Regions from separate parts of the Neorhizobium sp. AL 9.2.2 genome, predicted to be linked through region 2. Evidence: riboswitches for the same ligand, from Rfam matches in the RefSeq annotation. Region 2 holds a riboswitch; the other holds the start of a gene.
What was found. A riboswitch is a leader RNA that binds a small molecule or an ion and turns the genes downstream of it on or off. The one in region 2 is predicted to bind cobalamin.
Positions count from the first base shown of each region.

Region 1: another riboswitch for cobalamin. It lies ahead of G6K99_RS08480 (ABC transporter substrate-binding protein); the one in region 2 lies ahead of G6K99_RS17040 (CbtB-domain containing protein).

Region 1 is NZ_JAALXU010000003.1:363,806-368,219, forward strand. It holds gene G6K99_RS08470 (FAD-dependent oxidoreductase) at 1-802, shown strand, start outside; gene ftsZ (cell division protein FtsZ) at 877-1,872, opposite strand; cobalamin riboswitch at 2,166-2,361, shown strand; gene G6K99_RS08480 (ABC transporter substrate-binding protein) at 2,491-3,498, shown strand; gene G6K99_RS08485 (iron chelate uptake ABC transporter family permease subunit) at 3,580-4,414, shown strand, end outside.
Region 2 is NZ_JAALXU010000008.1:21,844-26,257, reverse strand. It holds gene cobW (cobalamin biosynthesis protein CobW) at 1-850, opposite strand, end outside; gene G6K99_RS17045 (DUF1636 family protein) at 847-1,275, opposite strand; cobalamin riboswitch at 1,377-1,603, opposite strand; cobalamin riboswitch at 1,662-1,863, shown strand; gene G6K99_RS17040 (CbtB-domain containing protein) at 1,900-2,076, shown strand; gene G6K99_RS17035 (CbtA family protein) at 2,091-2,861, shown strand; gene cobO (cob(I)yrinic acid a,c-diamide adenosyltransferase) at 2,858-3,472, shown strand; gene G6K99_RS17025 (cobyric acid synthase) at 3,476-4,414, shown strand, end outside.

The DNA.
Region 1 (4,414 bases), on a different contig from region 2:
GAAGCGTGTCGCGCAGGATCGTGGCCTCGACGTCACCATCACCGATGTCTCGGAACAGTTCATCACCATCGGCATCTGGGGCCCGAACGCGCGCGAGACGCTGAAGAAGGTCGTGGCCGACCCCGATGGTCTTAATGTCGAGAACTTCGCCTTCGCCGCGATCAAGCCTATCGAGATCGCCGGCAAGCATGTCACGGCATTCCGCATCTCCTATGTGGGCGAGCAGGGCTGGGAACTGCATATGAAATACGAAGACGGCGTTGCCGTCTGGGACGCGCTGCGCGCCACCGGCGTGATGGCCTTCGGCGTCGAGACCTATGCCAACTCACGCCGCATGGAAAAGAGCCTGCGCCTGCAGAACGGCGATCTCCTGACCCAGTACAACCTGATCGAAGCGGATCTTGCCCGTCCAAAGGTCAAGGAAGCCCATTTTTGCGGCAAGGCGAAGCATCTCGAATACAAGGCCCGCGACCATCAGCCGGCGATGCTCTGCACGCTCTTGATGACCGACAATGTCGATGCGTCCGGTGTCGCCCGCTATCCGGTCGGCTCGCTGCCGGTGATGGATCCTGACACGGGCGAGGTTCTAATCGACGACCTTGGACGGCGTTCCTATACGACCTCGATCGCCTACGGCCCGACCATCGGCAAGAATATCGCGCTCGCCTATCTGCCTTGGTCGCATTGCCAGGTCGGCCGGAAACTGACGGTGGATTATTTCAACGAGGCGTTCCCGGTGGAAGTCGCAGCGGTTGGTTACAAGCCGCTCTACGATCCTGAGAACCTCAAGCCGAGAAGCTGATTTCTTCGGATCCGACAAACAAAAAACGCTCCGCGGATGTCCACGGAGCGTTTTTTTATTGGCTGAGACTGGTCTTAGTACTGCGCAGTCGGGGATGAAGACCCCTGCTGGTTGCCGTTGAGGCCAGTTGCGACGACCGACACGCGGAACTTGCCGTCGAGGTTCTTGTCGAAGATCGCGCCGACGACGATGTCGGCCTCGGCTTCGACTTCGTCACGGATGCGGCTCGCAGCTTCATCGACTTCGAACAGTGTCATGTCGGTACCGCCTGAGATCGAGATGAGCACGCCCTTGGCGCCCTTCATCGAGATGTCGTCGAGCAGCGGATTGGCGATTGCAGCTTCGGCGGCGATCAGCGCGCGGCCATCGCCGGATGCTTCGCCGGTTCCCATCATCGCACGACCCATGCCCTTCATCACCGATTTCACGTCGGCGAAGTCGAGGTTGATCAGGCCTTCCTTGACAATCAGGTCGGTGATGCAGCTGACGCCCGAAAACAGCACGCGGTCCGCGATCATGAACGCGTCGGCAAAGCTGGTCTTGGCGTCGGCAATGCGAAACAGGTTCTGGTTCGGAATGACGATGACCGTATCGGCGGCTTCACGCAGGGCTTCGATACCCTCGTTGGCCGTCTTCATGCGGCGGTGTCCTTCGAACGAGAAGGGTTTTGTGACAACCGCGACCGTCAGGATGCCGGCAGAGCGTGCCGCGCGTGCAATCGCTGGCGCAGCGCCGGTTCCGGTTCCGCCGCCCATGCCGGCCGTGACGAAGCACATATGCGATCCGGCGAGATGATCCATGATTTCGTCGATCGATTCTTCGGCGGCCGCGCGGCCGATATCCGGCAGCGAGCCAGCACCGAGACCTTCGGTCACCTGAGCACCCAGCTGGATGCGGCGCGACGCCTTGGATGTCGCCAGAACCTGGGCATCCGTATTGGCGGCGATGAATTCCACGCCGTGGAGATTTTCCGTGATCATGTTGTTGATCGCGTTACCGCCACCGCCTCCGACACCGATCACGGTTATCTGCGGTTTCAATTCGGTCAAGCCGCTCTTAATATCCGTCATCTTCGTCTCCTTCAGCTCCTTCCGGTCGTCCCATACCAGAAGGACGGCGAATCGCCCCGCAGGCTATCTGTCCGCAAGGTCATAGACCAGAGCGCTGTCAGGCCAAAGAGGCAGGAGTAGGGTGAGGGCGATGTCATCGCAATTTAATGTACAGCATCCCTGAATTGAGCGCCTCACGAAGGTCGTGACCAATCCAAAATAGACCGTTGCGTAAATTGGTATGTTATACTATTACACTCGGCAACGGCAGAGATCGCGCGGGGATCGCTCTGGACAAGCACCGGCGTGTTCCCTATCAGTTGGGGCGCTACGGTTCTGCAATCGCAGATGAAAAGGGAATGCGGTGAGGCTTTCGGGCCAAGTCCGCGACTGCCCTCGCAACTGTAAGCGGCGAGCCAGCCATCGATACCACTGATCATCCGATCGGGAAGGCGATGGAAGGCGTTCGAGCCGCAAGTCAGGAGACCTGCCGTGGCATGGACAACCAACACCGGACGAGGGGTTCCGGCAGGGAGATGATTATGACGCAAGCAATGCGCTCGTGCGCCATTTTGACGTCGAGCCGCGATGCGGCTTCAGGTCGTCCTGCCCTTTTTTCCGATCATTAAAGGACAGGACATGAAATCAGGGCTTATCGCCGCCTTAGTTGCGGCACTTCCCACATTCGCCTTTGCCGCACCGACCAGCTACCCGCTGACGATCGAGAATTGCGGTCGCTCCGTCACGTTCGAGAACGCGCCCCAGAAGATCGTTTCGATCGGTCAGGGCATGACCGAAGTGCTTTATTCGCTCGGGTTGGCCGACAAGGTGGCGGGCACCGCGGTCTGGGTCGGGCCGGTGCTTTCGCCCTATGCCGGGGTGGATGCGAAGATCAAACGGCTTGCCGACAACGACCCAAGCTTTGAATCGGTCGTTAGTCTCGAACCGGATCTGGTCGCTGCCGAGTTCGAGTGGCATGTCGGGCCGATGGGATCCGTCGGCAAGCGTGAGCAGTTTTCCGATCTCGGCATCAACACCTACGTCTCGCCCGCCGATTGCGTCGCCAAGACCAATGTCGATGGCGGGGACGGCGTTCGCAACGAACTGTTCAAGATGGACCTGATCTACCGCGAGATTACCGAGCTTTCGAAGATCTTCGATGTCGAGGACAAGGGTGCCGCCCTCATCGCAGACCTGAAACAGCGCGAAGCCGCAGCCGTCGCATCGATCAAGGGCGTTGAGCTAAAGAACCTGCCGATCGTCTTCTGGTATTCCAGCAAGGAAACCAAGGGCGATGCCTTTATAGCCGGCAAGAACAGCGCACCGGCTTATATCCTTGAGACGATCGGCGCCCGCAATGTGGTGACGACGGAAGAAGAATGGCCGCTGGTCGGCTGGGAAACGATTGCTGAGGCCAACCCCTCCGTCATCGTCGTCGCCACCATGGACCGTCGCCGCTATGCCGCGGATGATCCTGCCGTGAAGATCAAGTTTCTCGAGACTGATCCCGTCGTCCGCCAGCTGGATGCGGTGAGAAAGAAGCGTTTCGTGATGATGGACGCCCAGTCGATGAACCCGACGATCCGCACGATCGAGGGCATCGAGACGCTCGCCCGGGGCATCCAGTCCTTCGGCCTTGCGAATTAGGGTGCGGCGGGAGATGATATCTTTCCCTGTTTCCGCCATCGTCGATGAGCCGAATTTGCCCGACCTGCCCAGGCGCCCCAAGTGACGCGATCCCGTATCGGACGCTGGGCGCTGGGTGCCGCAGGCGTGTTCCTGGTGCTCTCAGCGCTTCTCGTCGCCATCGTTGCCGGGGTGGCGATCGGTGAGATGACCATTCCCATGGAGACGACGATTGCGGCGGTGACGAACCGGCTCGGCTTTACGGCCGTGGCCTTGCCGCGCATTCAGGAAGCGGTGATCTGGGATTATCGCCTGTCGCGCTCACTTGTCGCGGCATTTTGCGGCGCCGGGCTGGCGCTGTCGGGGGCGATCCTGCAGTCGCTGCTGCGGAACTCGCTGGCCGAACCCTATGTTCTCGGCATTTCGGCTGGAGCATCGACCGGTGCGGTCAGCGTCATGCTGCTCGGGTTTGGCGCGGGCGCGATCTCGCTTTCCGCCGGAGCCTTTGTCGGCGCGCTGATCGCCTTTGTCTTCGTGGTGATGCTGTCGAGCGGACGCCAGACGGCGGACCGGACCATTCTGGCCGGCGTTGCCGCCTCGCAATTGTTCAATGCGCTGACCTCCTACATCGTCTCGACGTCTGCCAATGCCGAACAGGCGCGCAGCGTGATGTTCTGGCTGCTCGGCAGCCTTGCCGGCGTCCGCTGGCCGGAGGTGACGCTCGCCGCATCGGTGGTGACCGTCGGGCTCATCGTCTGCATCTGGCATGCGCGGGCGCTCGACGCGTTTACCTTCGGCGAGGATGCGGCGCGGTCGCTCGGCATCGCGGTCCGACGGGTCCGCGTGGTGCTGCTGCTCGTCACGGCGCTGATGACAGCGACGATCGTCAGCATGGTGGGGGCGATCGGCTTTGTCGGGCTGGTCATTCCGCATGCGG
Region 2 (4,414 bases):
GCACGTTTTCCGCTTCCGCCGTGGCGGAAATGCGGGCGGCGAGTTCGTCCGCATCGGCAACGGCTGGAATATCGATGACGAAACTGTCGAAATCGTCGTGATCGTGATCCAGCTCATCGTCGTGATGGGTCTTGCGGTTTTCGATATCGTCCTCGACGGCAAGGCCGAGACCGATCAGCACGCTCGGATCGACGGCGCCGTTTGCGGCGGGCACGATCTTGACCGCGCGCGGCAGATGCGCCTGGACACGGCCCTTGGCGGCGGCAAGCGATGCCTGGTCGAGAAGGTCGGTCTTGGTCAGCACGATCATGTCGGCGCAGGCGATCTGGTCCTCGAACACTTCCTCGACCGGGTCGTCGTGGTCGATCGAGCTGTCCTGGCTGCGCTGCGCTTCCAGCGCCTCATGATCGTCGGCCACGCGACCTTGCGCAAGCGCCAGACCGTCCACCACGGCAATGACGGCATCCACGGTGACGCGGGCCTTCACATCCGGCCACTGGAAGGCCTGGACGAGCGGCTTCGGCAGGGCAAGGCCGGAGGTTTCGATCAGGATATGATCGACGCGCGGTTCGCGGGCCAGGATCTGGTCGATCGCCGGAACGAAATCGTCGGCGACGGTGCAGCAGATGCAGCCGTTGGCAAGTTCGACAATATTATCATCAGGGCAGCTTTCGATGCCGCAGCTCTTCAACACGTCGCCATCGATGCCGACATCGCCGAACTCGTTGACGATGATCGCGAGGCGCTTGCCCTTGAGGTTTTCGATCAGGTGACGGATCAGCGTCGTCTTGCCGGCACCGAGAAACCCGGTGATGACGGTGCAGGGAACGCGGTCGAATGAAACGCTCATGAAGGCAGGTCCTCGTGGTGCTGGAATGGTGGAATGCGGGCCGTCATGCCCTTGCCGCGAAGGCACATGGGACGGCCGCGAAGGGGAAGTAAACCGCGCTCGTCGTCAGACAGCATCATCGCGCCGATCAAGATGTCCTCGACCGTGTCGAGCGACAGATGACCAAAGACATAGGACCAGCCGGAGCGATGGTTGAAGGCAGCACTTGGGCCTTTTTCGCAGTTGGCAAGGCAGGTGACGGGTTTGACCGAGAGCGGCTTGCCGGCGGCAGCTTCGCGCAGGGCATCCATCAGGACGATGCCCGGGCGCGCCTGGCTATCGGAGGCCTCGCGACAATTGGTGCAGACGAAAATCGTCACATCCGGCTCGCCGGCAAGGCCGTCTGCGGACGCATCGCGTTCGTCTTTTCGTTCGTCAATCACCATCGTGTCGCACTACCGCCCAAGTCAATAACATCGGGGTGCACGACAGGAAGGCAAGCCTATCCTGCAGAGTGAAAGAAGCTTTTCCGGAGCACCCCGCCCGGAAAGGCACGTTTTCGAACGGCAGGTCTCCTGGCTCGCGGGTCGTCACCATCCGCCTGCCTTCCCGGATTTCTCCAGTGGCTTTCGTGGCAGGATGGCTCGCCGCTTACAGTTGCGGGGGCAGCCGCGGCATTGAACCATGGGATCTCAAAGATGATCCCGGGCTCGCACCGCATTCTCTCTTAGCCCCTACCGTTGCCGGCAAGGGACCGTATCGCAGTCACCTAAGCCTTGTCGCAGGGCAGTGTCAATGTCGCAAAGGCGATTGCCCGTATGGGGAAACCGTCTATAGTGATCACGTCTTTGGTGCCCGAGAGGGCTCATCGAAGGGAATGCGGTGCGACGACATCTTGGCGTCAAACCCGCGGCTGCCCCCGCAACTGTAAGCGGAAAGTCTCTGCTCAACATGCCACTGGAGACATCCGGGAAGGCGGGTCAGAGGCGTTCGATCCGCGAGCCAGGAGACCTGCCGGAGACGATAGGCACAGTGAAAGTCCTCGGGTGGAGGGCAGAAAGACGACGTCCATGGTTACGAACTCTGCTGCCGGTGCAGCCAGCGTTTCCGCATCGAAAATCATTCCTCTTGGCATGACAGCCATACTCGGCCTGTTCATCGTCGGCTTTGTCGGCTTTTCGCATATCGAGGCTGTGCACAATGCGGCTCACGATACGCGCCACTCGCTGGCCTTTCCCTGCCACTAAGAGGAATTCCTTAAATGTCGCTGTTTCGAAACATCGTCCTCACGGCGGTGATCGCAGGGCTTTTGTCCGGGCTCCTGATGACCGTGATGCAAAGCTTTTCCGTCGTGCCGCTTATTCTCGCAGCGGAGACCTATGAACACGCCGGCGGCAACGGCGCTGGACATAGCCATGGCACAGCTCCGAATACGGTAGCCAGCACTGCAGCGCCGGCTTCCGCTCAGCATGATCCCGCCGAAGAGGCATGGGCGCCGGCTGACGGGATCGAGCGCTTTGCCTACACGGCTGCGGCCAATGCGCTTTCTGCCATCGGTTTTGCGCTGGTTGCCATCGCCATTGCCGAAGCACTCGGCGGGTTTGGCGGATGGCGCGGCGGATTGATGTTCGGCATTGCTGGCTTCCTCACCGTCAGCCTCGCACCCGGCCTTGGCCTGCCGCCGGAACTTCCGGGCATGCCCGTCGCCGAACTCGGACCGCGGCAGATCTGGTGGATTGCGACGGCCGTCTGCACTGCCCTGGCCCTTGGCCTGCTTGCCTATACCCGCTCCGCCCTTCTTGCAGCGCTCGCGGTGGTCCTGCTCGTTGCGCCGCACATCATCGGTGCACCGCTGCCGCCGACCCATGACAGCGCAGTACCGATCGACCTGCATGCGCGGTTCGTCAATGCCGTCTACGCGACGAACCTCGTCTTCTGGGCCGTTCTCGGAGCGCTTTCCGGCGTCATTCGCGAGCGTTTTCGTGCTGGTGAGGAAATTTCGACCACGTCCAAGGAGCTTGCAGTCCGTTGAAGGAAATCGATCAGACCACCGAGCAGCGCCACCGCGCCAAGATGGAAAACCGCAAGGCGGTTCAGGATGCCGAAGTCGCGGAGAAGACCGTCGAGAAGGGGCTCCTCATGGTTCATACCGGCTCCGGCAAGGGCAAGTCTACGGCGGCCTTCGGGCTGGCCTTGCGGACGCTCGGCCACAACCGCCGCGTCGGCATCGTGCAGTTCATCAAGGGCGCATGGTCAACCGGCGAGCAGCCGGCGCTTGCTGTGTTCGGTGACCGCATTGCCTGGCACACGATGGGCGAGGGCTTTACCTGGGAAACCCAGGATCTCAAACGCGACATCGCCGCTGCCGAGAAGGCCTGGGGCATGGCACTCGAACTGATGGCGGATGAAACGATCGGCCTCGTCATTCTCGACGAACTCAATATCGCGTTGCGTTACGATTATCTCGATCTCGAAACGGTCGTTGCCCAGTTACAGGCGCGCCGGGCGGATCTGCACGTGGTCGTCACCGGCCGTAATGCAAAACCGGCTCTGATCGAGGCGGCGGATCTGGTGACCGAGATGACGCTCGTCAAGCATCACTTCAAGGCCGGCGTCAAAGCCCAGGCCGGCATCGAGTTCTGACGGGTGGTGGCGCGCGCTCTCATGTTTCAGGGGACAGGCTCGGATGTGGGCAAGTCGCTGGTCGTTGCCGGGCTTGCCCGCGTCTTCACGCTGCGTGGCTTGAGTGTCCTGCCCTTCAAGCCGCAGAACATGTCCAACAATGCTGCGGTCACTGCCGATGGCGGCGAGATCGGCCGGGCGCAAGCCCTGCAGGCGAGGGCGGCCAGCGTGCCGCTCAGCGTCCATATGAACCCGGTTCTGTTGAAGCCCCAGAGCGAGGTCGGCGCCCAGGTGGTGGTGCAGGGCAGGGTCGAGGGCAATGCCAAGGCGGCCGAATACCAGCTTCTGAAGCCGAGGCTGCTTTCGCGGGTGCTTGAGAGCTTCGAGATCCTGAAAGCCAGGGCGGACCTGGTTCTGGTCGAAGGGGCTGGCAGCGCGTCCGAAATCAACCTTCGCCAGAACGACATTGCCAATATGGGTTTTGCCTGCGCTGCCGATGTGCCGGTGGTTCTGATCGGCGATATCGACCGGGGCGGCGTGATTGCCAGCCTCGCCGGCACGAAACTCGTCATCGATGACGACGACGCGGCCATGATCCACGGCTTTATCGTCAACCGCTTTCGCGGCGATCCGGCATTGTTTGCCGAGGGCATGCGGATAATCGGTGCGTTTACCGGCTGGCAATCGATCGGCCTCTTGCCGCATTTCGCCGATGCGGCTCTCCTGCCGGCAGAAGATGCGCTCGGCCTGACCCAGTCGTTTGCGCGCAAGCCCGGCGCGAAGATGCGTATCGCAGTGCCGATCCTGCCGCATATTTCCAATTTTGATGATCTCGATCCGCTGGAAGCGGAGCCGGATGTCGAGCTCATCCGTGTCAGGCGCGGCGAGGCTATCCCTGGAGACTGCGATCTCGTGCTGCTGGTCGGCTCGAAGGCGACGATCACCGATCTGGCGGCGCTCCGG